Regions from separate parts of the Kitasatospora sp. NPDC057965 genome, predicted to be linked through region 2. Evidence: riboswitches for the same ligand, from Rfam matches in the RefSeq annotation. Region 2 holds a riboswitch; each other region holds the start of a gene.

Region 1 (5,192 bases), on a different contig from region 2:
GGCCGGGACGGCGGCCGGGTGCCCCGGGTCGAGCGGCGGGCCGTTGGTGGGGCAGGTGTAGCGGCAGTCCGGTTCGGCCACCGGGCGCTCGTCCGCCGGGGCCAGCACATTGCCGTGGACGGCGAGCAGCGCGGTCAGCCCGCCGGCCACCAGCAGCCCGGCACAGATCAGCATCGCGGTGCGGAAGGCTGAGTCGACGGCGTGCGGCACCCGGTAGGCGTCCCCGCTGAGGCCGGCCAGCGCGGGCAGCGCGGCGACCGCCAGCAGGCCGGCCGCCCGGGCGGCGGCGTTGTTGACCCCGCTGGCGATGCCCGCGTGCCGCACGTCCACCGCCGCCAGCACGGTGGCGGTCAGCGGTGCGACCAGCAGCACCATGCCGAAGCCCATCACCGAGACGGCGGGCAGCACGTCCGTCCAGTACGAGGCGCCGGGACCGATCCGCAGCATCAGCAGCACGCCCACCGCGCAGAGCATCGGGCCGACGGTGAGCGGCAGCCGGGGGCCGATCCGCTTGCCCAGCCGGCCGGCCCGGGCGGACAGCACCAGCATGATGACGGTGATCGGCACCAGGGCCAGCCCGGAGACCAGCGGGGAGAAGCCGGAGACGATCTGCAGCTGCACCACGAGCAGGAAGAAGACGCCGCTGAACGCCGCGTAGACGGCGAGGGTGACCAGGTTCACGGCGGTGAACAACCGCGAGGAGAACAGGCCGAGCGGTAGCATCGGCTCCGGGGTGCGGCGCTCGACGGCGATGAAGGCGTATCCGAGCAGCAGGCCCGCCGCCCCGGTGACCCAGACCACGGGGGACAGCCCCTTCCCGGCGGCGGTCAGCGCGTAGGTGACGGCGCCCAGCGCCAGGGCGGCCAGCACCGCGCCGAGCACGTCGAATCGGCCGGTCGCGGACTCGTCCCGGCTCTCCGGTACGTGCCGGGCGGACACCGCCACCACCAGTGCCGCCAGCGGCAGGTTCAGCAGGAAGATCCACCGCCAGCCGGGGCCGTCCACCAGCCAGCCGCCGAGCAGCGGGCCGACCGCCGCCGACACCCCGCCGAACCCCGACCAGAGGCCGACGGCCGCCGAACGGTCGTCCGGGTGGAAGACCGCCTGGAGCATCGCCAGCGAGCCGGGGGTGAGCAGTGCGCCGCCGATTCCCTGCACGGCGCGCGCGATGATCAGCACCTGGATGTTCGGTGCGGCGGCGCAGGCCGCGGAGGCGGCGGCGAACCAGACCACGCCGAGCAGGAAGATCCGGCGCCGTCCGTAGCGGTCGCCCAGTGCGCCGCCGAGCAGGATCAGGCCCGCCAGGGTGAGCAGATAGGCGTTGAGCGTCCATTGCAGGGCGTCGAGTTGGGCGCCGAGATCGGCGCCGATCCGGGGCAGTGCGACGTTCACGACGGTCCCGTCGAGCATCGCCATGCTGGAGCCGAGCACCGTTGCCAGAACTACCCAGCGACCCTGCGCGGTGCCCAACCGCAGGGTGCCGGCCTCGGAGGTGGCCACGGCCCATGGTGCGTCCCGTGGGGCCCACGTGACAAGGGTCACCGGGGGTGTGTCGGGTGGTGGCCGCTCCGTGAGTGATCGCATACGTACTGGTTTTCATATGGGCGCAGGGTTGCGGATCACATGCGCACCGTCAATGGATTGTGTGCGTACTGTGCATGCATTCCGAGCGGAGCGTCACGGCAATGCGGACTTTGGTCCCGGGTCGCGTAGATCGACATTGCTTCACCCGAACGGATGAGTTTTAGTTCAGCGACCGCCCGGCGTCAGCCCGGGTGGCCACCGGGTGGAACGCCTAGTCCTGCCGCTGCCCGGTGGTACGCAACGAACTCTGTACGGCAGGAGCGGGGGACCCACAGGTAAGTCGCCGGACCGGTATTTCCCGCGGTCCGGCTTGGGGTGAAGCCGCCTTTATCGGCGGCCGGGCAACTCCAGCCCGAACCCGACAGCTCACCTCGCAGGCGTCGGAGAGGACCTTTCGCATGCCCGCACAGGCTCGTCGTATCGCCCTGCCCCGCGCCGCTCGCATCGGCATCGCCACCGCCGTCACCGGTGCCGCCTTCGCCCTCCCGCTGGTGACCACCGTCACCGCCCAGGCCCACGAGGTCCCGGCCGCGAAGCCCGCCGCTCCGGCCGCCCAGGCTGCCGCCCCGGCTGCTGAGAGCACCCCGGCCGCCCCGGTCGAGGAGAGCTACAAGGTCGTCGGCGGGGACACCCTGTCGAAGATCGCCGCCGCGAAGCACGTCGACGGTGGCTGGCAGGCGCTGTACGAGCACAACCGCTCGGTCGTCGGCGCCAACCCGAACCTCATCTTCCCGGGCCAGAAGCTCGCGCTCGGCACCAAGGTGGCTCCGGCCACCAAGCCGGCCGTGAAGCACACCGCCCCGGCCGCCAAGTCGGCCGCTCCGGCCGCGAAGCACGCCGCCCCGGCCACCAAGCCGGCTGCTCCGGCCACCAAGCCGGCCGCCCCGGCCACCACCCCGGCCGTCCCGGTCGGCAAGCCCGCCGTCCAGCCGCTCACCGCCCCGGTGGTCGCGACCCCGGTCGTCGCCGCCACTTCCGGCTACACCTCCCCGGTGGCCAACCCGAAGCTCGGCACCGCCTACGGCGTGGCCGGCTCGATGTGGTCCTCCGGTCACCACACCGGCGCCGACTTCGTCGCCTCCACCGGCACCCCGCTGCGCGCCGTCGCCAACGGCACCGTGGTGAAGGCCGGCAACGGCGGCGCCTACGGCAACGAGGTCGAGATCAAGCTCGCCGACGGCAAGTACGCCCAGTACGCGCACCTGTCCTCGATCGGCGTCAAGATCGGCCAGACCGTCACCGTCGGCCAGCAGATCGGCCTCTCCGGTGCCACCGGCAACGTGACCGGCCCGCACCTGCACTTCGAGATCCGCACCGGCTCGGAGTACGGCTCGGACATCGACCCGATCGCCTACCTGCGGGCGCACGGCGTCTCGATCTGACCCCCGGGTCGGATCACACCCGCCACCGCTGGGTGCGGGGCGAAACGACTCTCCCGGAATGGTCATGTCGGGTGACCGCTCGACCGGGTGATCGCCGCACCTCAAGCGGACCGACGGGCGCGGGACACGCCCGTCCGGCCGGCCCGGCTCGCGAGACCTCTCTCGCGGGCCGGGCCGGCCGCCGTTGTGGACCGGCGGGCCTCGTCGGTCGTGGTTCGGCGTCCGGCCCGGGTTCGGCCCGGGTTCGGCCCGGGTTCGGTCGAACGGGGCGGGCGGTGGTCGAACAGGGCGTCAACCCGGTGCTGGTGACGCCGGGTCACCCTGTGTTGCGGGCTGGTGCGCCGCGCCCCGATGCTGTCGGGTTGGCATCGCCCGACCGGTCCGGCGGGCGGCACGGGCACGGCGGGTGAAGGGGGCCGGATGGCCATCCAGCGCGGGAACGCGGTCGGGAACGCGGTCGGGGACCCGGGGGTGGAGCGGCTGAAGGCCGACTCGGTCGGCCTGACGGGCGTGGTGTTCATGGCGGTCGCCACGGCCGCGCCGATCACCGCGATGACCGGCAACCTCCCGATCGTCGTCGGCCAGGGCAACGGCGCCGGCGCGCCCGCCGCGTACGTCCTCGCGACCCTGGTGCTCACCGTCTTCTCGGTCGGCTACGTGGCGATGGCCCGTCACATCACCGCCGCCGGGGCGTTCTACGGCTACATCTCGCACGGACTCGGCCGGGTCGTCGGGATGGCCTCGGGGCTGCTGGCGGTGCTCGCGTACATCGTCTTCGAGGCGGCGGTGATCGGCTTCTTCGCGTACGCGCTGCGCGGGCTGGTCGCCGCGCAACTGGGGGTGGAACTGCCCTGGGGCTGGTACGCGGCGCTGGGGCTGCTGGTGATCGCGGTGATGGCCTGGTTCGACCTGCACCTGACCGCCCGGGTGCTCGGGGTGGCGCTGGTGCTGGAGATCGCCGTGCTGGGCGCCGTCGCGCTGGCGGTGCTGTTCACCGGCGGCGGACCGGACGGGATCGTCGGGGAGGCGCTCGATCCGCTGAACGCCTTCCGCGGTGTGCACGGCACGGGGACCGGGGGTGCCGGGCTGGGCCTGTTCTTCGCGTTCTGCTCGTGGGTCGGCTTCGAGTCCACCGCGATGTACGGGGAGGAGTCCCGTGACCCCGGGCGGGTGGTGCCCAGGGCGACGCTGATCTCGGTGGTCGGGGTCGGTCTCCTCTACGTCCTGGTGTCCTGGACGATCGTCTCCGGCAACGGCGTGCGGCACGCGGTGGACGTCGCGGGCGGCCTGGTCCCCGGCAAGGACGGCAACAGCCTGTTCTTCGACCCGCTCGGCGCGCACCTCGGCGGCTGGGCGGTCACGGTCTTCCGGTGGCTGGTGGTGAGCGGCTCCTTCGCCTGCGCGATGGCCTTCCACCAGTGCGCGGCCCGGTACCTGTACGCGATCGGGCGCGAGGGGTTCATCCACCGGGCGCTCGGGCGCACCCACCCCCGGCACGGCTCGCCGCACGTCGCCTCGCTGGTCCAGTCGGTGATCGCGGCGGCGTTGGTGGCCGGGTTCCTGGTGGCCGGGATGGACCCGTACGCGCATCTGTACACCCTGCTGGCGCTGCTCGGGACGATGGCGATCCTGATCGTGCAGACGCTCTGCTCGTTCGCGGTGGTCGGCTACTTCCACGTGCTGGGCCGTCATCCGGGGACCGGGCACTGGTTCCGGACGCTGGTGGCGCCGCTGGTCGGCGGGGTGGCGATGGCGGGGGTGGTGGTCCTGCTGGTGGTCAACCGGGACGCCGCCGCCGGTGCGGCCGCCGGCACGCTGCTGTTCCGGCTGATCCCGTTCCTGGTGATCGGCACCTTCCTGGGCGGGATCGGGCTGGCGCTGTGGATGCGCGCCCGCCGTCCCGACCGGTACGCCCGGATGGGGCGGATCGTCCTGGCGGACGCGGCGGAGCGCTCCGACGAAGCGGCGCCGGTGGTGATGTGACGATTCGTCAGTGGAAGCCGGCTCGGACGTCGGTGCCTCAGTGGCGGCGGGTGGGGAGCGCCTGTTCGGCGGCGGTCACCAGTTGGTGCACCCGGTGGCCGAACTCGTCGGCGTCGCGGGCGGGTTCGGGGAAGGCCAGGCGGACGTCGCGGTGACCGTGCGGGTGGTCCAGGCGCAGCACCAGGCCGTACCGGTCGAGGGCGAGCGGGCGGACGGCGGGCCCCGCGGCGAGCAGTGCCGGGT
Region 2 (5,192 bases):
GTGCTGATCAACGGCTACAGCGAGCGGATCGACGCGCCGTTCATCTCGCCCGACGACCGGGCCGCGATGTGGATGGCCGTCCAGCACCTGGCCGAACTCGGCCACGAGCGGATCGGCCTGGCGGTCGGCCAGCAGCGGTACGTGCCGGTGCTGCGCAAGATCGAGGGTTTCACCGCGGCCATGCGCGAGGTGCTGGGGTACACGGCGCAGGAGGCGCAGGGGCTCGTCCACCACACGCTGTTCAGCGTGGAGGGCGGGCACGCGGCGGCCGGGGCGCTGCTCGACAAGGGCTGCACGGCGATCGTCTGCGGCAGCGACATGATGGCGCTCGGCGCGATCCGCGCGGTCCGGCAGCGGGGTCTGTCGGTGCCGCAGGACGTCTCGGTGGTCGGCTTCGACGACTCGCCACTGATCGCCTTCACCGAGCCGCCGCTGACCACCGTGCGCCAGCCGGTGGAGGCGATGGCCACCGCGGCGGTGGACGCGCTGCTGGAGGAGGTCGGCGGGAACGCCGCGCAGCGCGGGGAGTTCATGTTCCAGCCGGAGCTGGTGATGCGCGGGTCGACCGGCGCCCGCGCGCGCTGAGCGGACCCGGGAGAGGGCCCGGGAGCAGGCTGCTCCCGGGCCCCTTCGGTGTGCCCGGATCCCTTCGGTGCGCCCGGGTCCTTCGGGGGTCCCGGGCTCCTCGGCCTTCCCGGGCTCAGCCCTCCTGGGTGTTCGGACGCTCCTGGGAGACCCGGTGGCCGTCGGCGGCGTCGCCGGTGCGGGTCCCGGTGCGCCGGCCCCGCTCCAGGTAGTCGCGGAGGATCAGTTCGACGGCGTCCTGCGGGCTCCTGGTGCCGGACAGCATCATCACGTCGATCGCGAGATTGGCGTCGAGCGAGACGGTGACCTGTGCCATGGTGACTCCTCCTCTGGTGCAGGGCAGCAGCATGCCCGCCGCGGCCCCGTTTGGCCACGGCCGTCCGGCGCCCGGACCCGCCCCGGCGCGTCCGCGCAGGCCGAAGCCCCCGGGGAGGAGCGGCAGGACTCTCCCCGGGGGCTTCGGCGCGGCAGGTGCGGCAGGTGTGACGGTGCGGCGGGGTCAGACCCGGCCGGCGAAGTCCGGGGCCCAGTTGGCGACGGTCTGGACGCGCACGCCCGAGCTCGGGTTGGCGGCCTCGACGTACTTGCCGTCGCCGATGTAGAGCGCGACGTGGTAGACGCCGGAGTCCTTGCCGTTGTTGGACCAGAACAGCAGGTCGCCGGCCTTGAGGGCGTCCAGCGAGACGTGGGTGGACGCGGCGGCCTGGTCGGCGGCGATACGCGGGACGGAGATGCCCGCGGCGCGCAGCGCGGCCTGGGTGAGGCCGGAGCAGTCCCAGCCGCCGTTGCCGGTGCCGCCGTAGACGTAGGCCTGGCCGACCTTCGACTGGGCGAAGGCGACGGCGGCGGCCATGCTGCCGGTGGCGGTCGGGGCGGGGGCCGGGGTCCCGGCCTGCGCGGCGGGCTTGGTCGCCGGCGGGGTGGCCGGGGTCTGGGCCTGGCCCTGGGCGCCGCCCTGGTCGCGGTTGAACCAGTCGAAGCCCTGGCCGGTGGCGCGCTCGCCGAGGGTCAGGTGCTGGCCCGGGTAGATGGCGTGCGGGCCGTCGGTCAGGGTGGCGCGGTTGAGCTCGTACAGCCGCTGCCAGCCGCCCTGGACCTGGTGCCGGTCGGCGATGGTGGACAGCCAGTCGCCGGCGACCACGGTGTAGTCCTCGGCGGCCTGCTGACCGGCCTGCTGACGCCACTGCCGGCTCTGCGGGACCGCGGCGGGCTTCTCGGTGGGCTTGGCGGCCGGGGCCGGGGTCTGGGCGGCCGGCGTGGTGGCGGCGGCGGAGGAGGTGTCCACCGCGGCCGGGGCGCCGCCCTTGGTCAGACCGGCCTGGACCGAGCAGACCGGCCAGGCGCCGGGGCCCTGCACGGCCAGGACCTTCTCGGCGATCGCGATCTGCTGGTCCTTGGTGGCCAGGTCGGCACGCGCGGCGTAGCCGGTGCCGCCGAACGAGGCCCAGGTGGAGTTGGTGAACTGGAGGCCGCCGTAGAAGCCGTTGCCGGTGTTGATGCTCCAGTTGCCGCCGCTCTCGCACTGGGCGACCTTGTCCCAGGTGGCGACGGAGGCGGCCGAGGCGGTGCCGGCGGTCAGGCAGGGGATGGTGAGGCCGATGCCCGCGACGCCGAGGGTGGCGATCGCGCGACGGGTACGGCCGGACAGTCGGGTGCCGTTGGTGGGCAGCATGAAGACGCGGTCCTCTCCCACGCCTGCGAGGTGAGCTGTCGGATTCGGGCTGGAGTTGCCCGGCCGCGCTGTGGACGCGGCTTCACCCCTAGCCCCGGGCCGGTCCGTGGACCGGTCCTGGGCGAACTACCTGTGGTTCCCCCGCTCCTGCCGTGGTGCATTGCGCTGCCAGTGCGCCCGACGGCAGGACTCGGCGTCGCGGACGAACTGGGTCCGTGTGGCCACGAACGGGGAGCACGTTAAGCAGAGGCGCGTTCAAACCGCAAACATGTGTGACGCTCGTCACGGTTTACGAAATCCCGGCCGAATGGCCGCCCTTCATGATCAGAAATGACCGATTTCCCGCAACGCCGGTCGCGGCCAATGCAACTGCCTATGCTTCAGAGCGTCGGCGGCACGCCGGCACGCCGCAGCCGTCCGGGGAGAGGGCTACGCACCGATGGGCATCGACGAGGAGCCGGACGCCTCCCGTCCGGCCGTTCGGCCGGCTGGAGCGCATCGCAGGGCAAAGCACCGCAGAGCGGACATCCCACCCGAACCGACCCGAACTCACCTGACCCGCCGGGCATTACTGCGCTGGCTCGCCGTCGGCACCGCCTTCGCGGCGATCAGCGGGGAGGAGGTCCTGCGCCGCTCGCTGACCGGCGAGACCCGGCTCGTCACCCCGGCCGCCGTCATCGGGACGACCCCGACCGAGGCCGCTGGACCGATGGGCCCCGACGGCGGCCACGGCGGCGCCCCGACGGACGGCAGCGGCCCGCCGGTCGGCGGAGCCCCCGAACAGCCCGCCCCCGCGCCCACCGTGGACCAGGGCGGACGCCGCTGGTCGGACCGGGCCGGCTGGGGCGGCAACCCGCCCGGCCCGCGCGGCGCCGTACGGATCACCGACCGGGTGCTGCTCGACACCGACGCCGAGGTCGGCTCCCTGCTGGTCGAGCCCGGCGGCGCGCTCACCTTCGCCGCCGACCGCACCCTCACCCTCGCCGCCGCCGGCAACGTCGAGGTCCGCGGCGCCCTCGCCCTCGCCCCCGACGGCACCCACGTCCACACCCTGCGCTTCCCCGGCGTCGACGAGAAGCGCTTCCAGGGCGACGGCATGAAGGTGGTCGACACCGACGTCGGCCTCTGGGTCACCGGCGCGGGCTACCTGCGGCTGGACGGCGCCGCCAAGACCGCCTGGGTCCGCGCCGAGGGCGAGCTCAGGGCCGGCGACACCGCCCTCGCCCTGGCCGCCCCGCCCGCCGGCTGGCTGCCCGGCGACGAACTCGCCGTCACCCCGACCGGCCCGCCCGACCAGGAGGGCTTCGCCGACCGCTACGACCTCGTCACCATCCGGTCCGTCAGCGGAACCACCGTCACCCTGGAGACCCCGCTCAAGCACCCCCACCCGAAGGTCGCCGCCGGAGGGGGCGTCACCGTCGGCGCCGAGGTGCTCAACCTGACCCGCAGCGTCCGGGTCGAGGGCACCGCGAAGGGCCGCAGCCACGTCCACCTCACCAGCTCCCGCCGCGCCGACGTCCGGCACACCGCGCTGCGCTGGGTCGGCCCGCGCGCCGACACCAAGGAGACCTGGAAGGGCGCCGACGGCACCGCTCCGGTCACCGCGCCGGTGCTCGGCCGCTACGGCCTGCACTTCCACCGGCTCGGCGACGCCGCCCGCGGCACCGTCGTCGAGGGCGTGGTGGTCCGCGACGCCGGCAGCCACGCGTACGTCCCGCACGCCAGCCACGGCATCACCTTCCGCGGCTGCATCAGCCACGAGACCTGGGAGGACGCCTACTGGTGGGACGGGCCGCTGGACACCCGCACCCCCCAGCAGCCCTCCGACGACATCGTCTACGAGTCCTGCGTGGCCTCCCGCACCCTGCTCGAACCCAACCCCCGCGCCTACCGGCTGACCGGCTTCAACCTCGGCGCCGGCACCGGCGGCAAGGCGCTGGACTGCGTGGCGGTCGGCGTGCGGGGGGCCAACGGCGCCTCCGGCTTCGAGTGGCCGGAGAACAGCGAGGGCGTCTGGACCTTCCAGCGCTGCCTGGCCCACAACAACCTGCAGGACGGCATCTTCGTCTGGCTCAACGCCAAGCAGCACCACGTCGTCACCGAGTTCGCCGCCTACCACAACGGCGGCTGGGGCATCGAGCACGGCGCCTACCTCAACGACTTCGACTACACCGCGAGCGTGCTCTACGGCAACGCGGCCGGGGGAGTGGCCCTGCACGCGCTCGGCCGGGACAAGGGCACCGTGTTCGACGGCCTGCTGATCGACGCCGCCGGGCACAGCGACTTCGCGGTCTCCACCACCCGGCACGAACTCGCCGGAGAGTCCGTCACCTTCGGCCGCTGCCGCTTCACCGGCTACCGCCGGGCCGGGATCGCCTTCCGCGCCGGGGCCGACGGCAAGCCGGACGACCTGCTGGTGCTGGACTGCGAGTTCGGCGGCAACGAACTGTGGCTGGACCCGGAGGCCGGGCCGCCCAAGAACATCCTGCTGCGCCGGGCCGGCTCCACCGAGGTGCTCCAGGTGCGCCGGGCCGGTGAGGAGGGCACCGCCCAGCCGCGGTGGAACGCCGCCGCGGCCGTGGTGCCCACCCTGGCCGGCCAGTCACGGCCGGTGCAGGTGCCCGCGCTGCGACTGAAGGACGCCGCCGCGCCCACCACCCGGGTCGGCCGGTAGACGCCGAGGGCCCGGAGCGGACGAACCGTTCCGGGCCCTTCGCACGGCGGCGTCGCGCGGTGGGTGCTACTGGGCGGCGTGCCGGCCGGCGGCGCGCGCCGCGCCCGCCTCGACGCCGGCCTCCTCGGACCCGTCCTCGGGGTCGAAGGCCGGCAGGGTGGCCAGGTAGGTGGAGGCGACCAGCTGGCCGACCGCCTGGTACGCGCCCAGCGGCGCGGCCGACGGGCAGCCGGACTCCTCGGCGGCCGCGGCGAGCAGCTC
Region 3 (5,192 bases), on a different contig from region 2:
CGGGTCGACCACGCTGTAGCGCTCGTGGGCCCAGTCGGGCAGGCCGTGGGAGGCGGTGAGCCGGAGCATGCCGCCGGGGTCCAGCAGGTAGAGCGCCGAGCCCTCGCCGGTGATCCAGCCGGGGCCCTCGGCGAGCACGGTGCCGAGCAGTTCGGCGGCGCTGGTGCAGCCGAGCAGTAATCGGACGCAGCGCATGGCACTGCGCGCGGTGGGGCTGCTGCGCGGGTCCACGGGACGGCCGGCCTCTCCGGTTCCTTATGGGGCAGTTAATTCTTAATACCTTATTTCTTAAGTGGGTGAGGCGTGGGGTGAACGGCGCTCTCCGTGGCGTCCGATCGGCAGGTGTACGGGAAGCGGACAGCCGTGTTCGGGCAGCGGGGCGGCCGGTGTACGGGCACCCCCTCCGGGTCCGGTACCCTTCTCCGTACGACGTGCCGCCGGACAGGCGGGTCGGACGGTACGGGGCTATAGCTCAGACGGTTAGAGCGCTTCCCTGATAAGGAAGAGGCCACAGGTTCAAGTCCTGTTAGCCCCACACCATCCCGAAGGGCCCGGAGCGATTCCGCTCCGGGCCCTTCGGCGTTCCCCGGCCCCCGGCCGGCGCCGCTCAGGGGCGGGGCCAGCCGCGCAGACCGGCGGTCAGCACGGTGATCATGCGCTCCTGGGTCTCCCCGAGGTCCTCGGCGAGCTGGAAGGCACCGCCGGTCGACAGCGCGGCGAAGCCGTGGGCCAGCGAGCGGAAGGTGCGGGCGGCGTGGATCGCCTCGGAGCCCTCCAGCCCGTACGCGCGCAGCACCGCGACGATCACCCCGACCAGCCGGCCCGCCGCCGCGACCAGGTCGGCGTCCGGCTGCGGCGCCTGCGGCAGGGCGGCGTAGCGGTGCGGGTGCTCGGTGGCGTACGCGTGGTACGACCGCAGGACGGCGGCGACCGCGGCGTCCCCGCTGCGGCCGAGCGCGGCCTCGGCGAGCCGGTCGGCCAGCTCCGCGGTCACCCGGACGGCCACCAGCCGACGCAGTTCGGCCAGGCCGCCGCTGACGTGCTTGTACAGCGAGGGGGTGGCGACCCCGGCCCGGGCGGCCACGGCGGCCAGGGTGAGGGCCTCGGGGCCCTGCTCGTCGATGAGGGCGATGGCGTGGCCGACGACCTGCTCGGGGGTCAGTCCGACTCGGGGCACAGCGGTTCTCCTAGCGGGGGGCGGGACGGCCGGTGGCGCTCAGGCCAGGTCGGCGAGGAAGGGCAGCAGGGCGTCGGCGGTCGCCCGCGGGTGGTCGGCCATCGGGTAGTGGCCCGCGCCCTCGATCATCACCTTCCGCGCGTTCAGCGCGGCGGCCTGCCGGTCGGCGACCAGCTCCGGCTTCGAGAAGTCGGGGTCCTTCGAGCCCATCACCACCAGCGCCGGGCAGCGCACGGCGGCGGTCCAGCCGGTCGGCGCCGAGTCGCCGCGCACGTAGCCGCGGGTGGCGGTCCGGCGGCCCGGGGTGCGCATCGCGGCGACCAGCCCGGCCACGTACTCCTCGTGGTCGGCCGGCTTGGGCCCCGGGTAGGCGGCCTTGCGGTGGTAGAGGCCCCAGAACGCGGGCGAGCGCACCAGCAGCGCGCCCATCGCGCCGACCACCAGGCGCTGCAGCGCGCCCGGCGGCACGTTCTCGACGAAGGCGTCGATCAGGACGATGCCGGCGACCCGCCCGGGGGCGTCCCCGGCCGCCTTGACGACGCTGGCTCCGGTGTAGGAGTTGCCCGCCAGCACGGCCCGGTCGATGCCCAGGTGGTCCAGCAGGGCGAGGACGTCGCCGGCTATCGCGGCGGGGGAGTAGTCGTCCCAGAGGATCGAGGACTCGCCGAAGCCGCGCAGGTCCATGGTGATCACCCGGCGGCCGGCGGCGGCCAGCAGCGGGCGCAGGTGGCGGTAGGCGGCCCGGCTGTCGAGCATCCCGGGGAGCAGGACGACCGGGACGCCCTCGCCGTGCTCGGTGTCGTCGAAGGCGATCCGGCCGCCGGGCAGGTCGAGGTGGCGGGTGACGGGGGCGAGGGTGCCGTTCATGGGGAGCCTCCTGGGGCGGGATCGTCGGCGAGGCGCCGATGGCCATAAAGCTAAGGCTAATAGCCTTAGCCGTCAAGCTATCGGTCGTTCTCCGTGTGACCGGCCCCGCCGGTGGAGACCGGTCAGACGCCTTCCACCTTGAACGGGTCGTGCTCGGTCAGCAGCTTGTCCAGCCGCGCCTGGTCGACCCGGGTCACCAGCTCGGAGGTCTCCTGCCGGTCCCGGACCACCTTGGAGAGGGTGAACGTCGAGGTGATCGTGTAGAGCAGGCCGAGGGCGAGGAACGCCCGGGTCCACGGCTCCACCGGGAGGAAGGCGATCCCGACGCCGAGGGCGGTGCCGGAGAGGGCGAAGGACAGCACGGCCTGGATGTAGTACGCAGGCGTGGTGCGGGACTGCATCGGTGCGCTCATGGCGTCAGGATGGCCGCGCGGAGCCCGGCCGCACATGAGTAGGCGTACTCAAGTGAGGGGCCGTTCGTTGACGTCCTGACACGTTCGGTAGTGTCAGTTGTCATCAAACGTCCCAAATCGCCCACCGGACCGCGTGGTGTCCGGTCCGTATCGGTCGTCACCAACGGATGGCTTGGAATCGGGGGCCTCTCGGATTAACGTTTGATAACGCAGCGCGGTCGCAACGCCGTACCCAGACGGCACCGTGCGCCGTCGCCTAATCCCACCGGCCGGCCTTCGGGCAGGCCAGGGAGCCGGGGAACCACGTTCCTTGGGGTGAATCGGCCGGGCCCAGGCCCAGCCGTAGGAGACCTTCCTGCTCCGAACCCGTCAGCTAACCCGGTAGGCGCGAAGGAAGGAAAGGAGCGCGCCTCCGTGGCGTCGACGCACACCCCGGCACATCCGTCCGGTTCCTCGGCCGGTACCCAGCTGCTCGACCACCCCGGCCCGTTCACCGGGCAGGGCCCGTTCGGCGGCCCCGCCGACGAGACCGCTCCGCCGGCCGCCGAGACCAGCCGGCACCGGATGCCCCGGCAGGGCCGCGGCACCGCTCCGCTGCTCGGCGTCACCGCCGTCGCCGCCACCCTGGGCGCCACCGGCTTCGCCTCCGCCACCCCGGCCGCCGCTCCCGCCGTCGAGACGCCCGACGAACTGCCGGTCGCGCTCTCCGCCGACCCCGGCCTCGCGCTCGCCGCCCGCATCCAGCAGCAGGCCGACAGTCAGCGCACCGCGGCCGAGGAGAGCGCCCGCGTCCAGGCCGCCCAGGAGGCCGAGGCCAAGCGCGCCGCCCAGGTCGCCCAGCAGGAGGAGGCCAGGCGGGCCGCCGAGGAGGCGGAGAAGGCCAAGCTCGCCGCCATCAAGCTGCCGGTGCGGGACTACAACCTCTCGGCCCACTACGGCCAGAGCGCCCGCTACTGGGCCCACCTGCACACCGGCCTGGACTTCGCCGCCGACACCGGCACCCCGGTCTACGCGGTCGGCCAGGGCACCATCACCTCGGCCGGCTGGGCGGGCGCCTACGGCTACCGGATCGTCGAGACCCTGCCCGACGGCACCGAGATCTGGTACTGCCACCTCTCCTCGATCATCAAGGGCTCGGGCAAGGTCGTCCCCGGTCAGCAGATCGGCAAGGTCGGCGCGACCGGCAACGTCACCGGCCCGCACCTGCACGTCGAGGTCCGCCCCGGTGGCGGCGCCCCCGTCGACCCGGAGAGCTGGTTCGAGCAGCGCGGCGTCACCCCCTGACGCCGCCGCGGACACCCTGAGCGCCCCGCCCCGCCGGACGTGATCCGGCGGGGCGGGGCGCTGTCGGGGATCGGATCAGCAGGTGACGGGCGCGGTGACGGTCGCGGTCGCCCCGTAGCCCCAGGTGGTGGTCGTGAGGGTGGCCGTGACGGTGGAGCCGCACGGCGCGGTGGCCGCCAGGTAGCCGAAGCCGCGCCCGCCGGGCGGGAGGATGCCGCTCCCGGTGTCGGTGCCGAGCGAGGCGCCGCCGACGACGCCGAGGGTCAGGGTGTACGAGGCGGACTGCGCGGTCCAGTCGGAACGGGTCGGCGAGGTGTAGCCGCCGGCCGTCACGCCGGTGCCGTCGATCGTGACGCAGACCTGGCTCCGGAGTGCACCGACGGGGCCGTCGGCACAGGTGGTGGTCGCGGTGGTCGTGGTGCCCGCCGTCGTGCCGGTGGTCTGCGCGGTGGCCTGGGTGGCACCCGCGAAACCGAGCGAGGACAGCGCGGTACCGGCCGCCAGGACCGCGACGAAACGCTTCATCAGGGTTTCTCTCCTTCGAATACGGTGGCAGGAGGAGCAGTGGAGCGCGTGTGATATGTCACGCTTCACATGGCGGATGATTCCACCGCACCCGATCCATCACTCCTGACCGGCCCCGAATCCCTTGAGGAGTACCGGAATTGACCGCTCGGTGGCTCGAATCCACGGCCGTGCCCTGCCGTCGCTACTCCGCCTCGGGTCCCTCGTACCCCTCTGGCCCCTCAGGCCCCTCGAATCCCTCGAATCCCTCGAATCCCTCGGGGTCCTCCGCCGGCTCCAGCCCGGCCAGGTAGGCGTCGATCTCCGCTTGCCCCGGCTCCGGCGCCAGCTCCGGGAACTCCTCCACCAGCAGCCGCGGCAGCCCCGGCACCGTCCACCCGCCGGCCAGCTCCAGCGCCACCTCGACCGCGGCCTCCTCGAACGCCCCGAAGTCCCCGGCCAGCTCCTCCGGCATCGGCCGGCCCAGCGCCGTCAGCTCCGCCAGGTTCCGGTAGCTGCGCTGCATCAGCCCCTGCTCCAGCAGCCGTCGCGCGCCGTCGGTGGCCATCCCGACCGCCAGCGCCCGGGCCCCGCCGTCCCAGCCCCCGTCGTCCACCGGGTCCAGCAGCCCGTCCGCCTCCAGCGCCGCGAAGGCCGCCGACCGCTCCTGCGGCGCCAGCTCCCGGAACCCCTCCAGCCAGGCCCGCACCGCCGCCTCGTCGCCGGTGTCCACCCCGTCCGCGCGCAGCAGCAGCGTGTACAGCCGGGGCCAGGTCACCAGGTCCGCCCGGCGCAGCAGCCCGGCCGCCACCTCGCCCTGCCACTCGGCCTCGGCGTGCAGCCGCTCCTGCCGCTTGGCGTTCAGCCGCTTCGCCGCCCGCTGGTGGTCGACCAGCAGCCGCACCGCCGCGCCGTACGCCAGCGGGTCCTGCCCCGGCTCCGGCTGG

What was found. A riboswitch is a leader RNA that binds a small molecule or an ion and turns the genes downstream of it on or off. The one in region 2 is predicted to bind cyclic di-AMP.
Region 1: linked by a shared signal. The riboswitch ahead of ACFVVU_RS25900 (peptidoglycan DD-metalloendopeptidase family protein) and the one ahead of ACFVVU_RS25665 (transglycosylase family protein) in region 2 are both predicted to bind cyclic di-AMP.
Region 3: linked by a shared signal. The riboswitch ahead of ACFVVU_RS37505 (M23 family metallopeptidase) and the one ahead of ACFVVU_RS25665 (transglycosylase family protein) in region 2 are both predicted to bind cyclic di-AMP.

Annotation. Positions count from the first base shown of each region.
Region 1 covers NZ_JBHVPZ010000021.1:36,615-41,806, forward strand. Annotated here, with positions in the region: gene ACFVVU_RS25895 (MFS transporter) at 1-1,584, opposite strand, end outside; cyclic di-AMP (ydaO/yuaA leader) riboswitch at 1,813-1,979, shown strand; gene ACFVVU_RS25900 (peptidoglycan DD-metalloendopeptidase family protein) at 1,983-2,966, shown strand; gene ACFVVU_RS25905 (APC family permease) at 3,387-4,949, shown strand; gene ACFVVU_RS25910 (DUF2470 domain-containing protein) at 4,987-5,192, opposite strand, start outside.
Region 2 covers NZ_JBHVPZ010000020.1:158,108-163,299, forward strand. Annotated here, with positions in the region: gene ACFVVU_RS25655 (LacI family DNA-binding transcriptional regulator) at 1-585, shown strand, start outside; gene ACFVVU_RS25660 (hypothetical protein) at 701-901, opposite strand; gene ACFVVU_RS25665 (transglycosylase family protein) at 1,085-2,278, opposite strand; cyclic di-AMP (ydaO/yuaA leader) riboswitch at 2,265-2,391, opposite strand; gene ACFVVU_RS25670 (hypothetical protein) at 2,697-4,931, shown strand; gene ACFVVU_RS25675 (hypothetical protein) at 4,998-5,192, opposite strand, start outside.
Region 3 covers NZ_JBHVPZ010000052.1:3,250-8,441, forward strand. Annotated here, with positions in the region: gene ACFVVU_RS37480 (SpoIIE family protein phosphatase) at 1-231, opposite strand, end outside; tRNA gene ACFVVU_RS37485 (tRNA-Ile) at 462-535, shown strand; gene ACFVVU_RS37490 (TetR/AcrR family transcriptional regulator) at 608-1,177, opposite strand; gene ACFVVU_RS37495 (alpha/beta fold hydrolase) at 1,217-2,044, opposite strand; gene ACFVVU_RS37500 (YiaA/YiaB family inner membrane protein) at 2,167-2,457, opposite strand; cyclic di-AMP (ydaO/yuaA leader) riboswitch at 2,701-2,859, shown strand; gene ACFVVU_RS37505 (M23 family metallopeptidase) at 2,872-3,741, shown strand; gene ACFVVU_RS37510 (hypothetical protein) at 3,817-4,266, opposite strand; gene ACFVVU_RS37515 (hypothetical protein) at 4,451-5,192, opposite strand, start outside.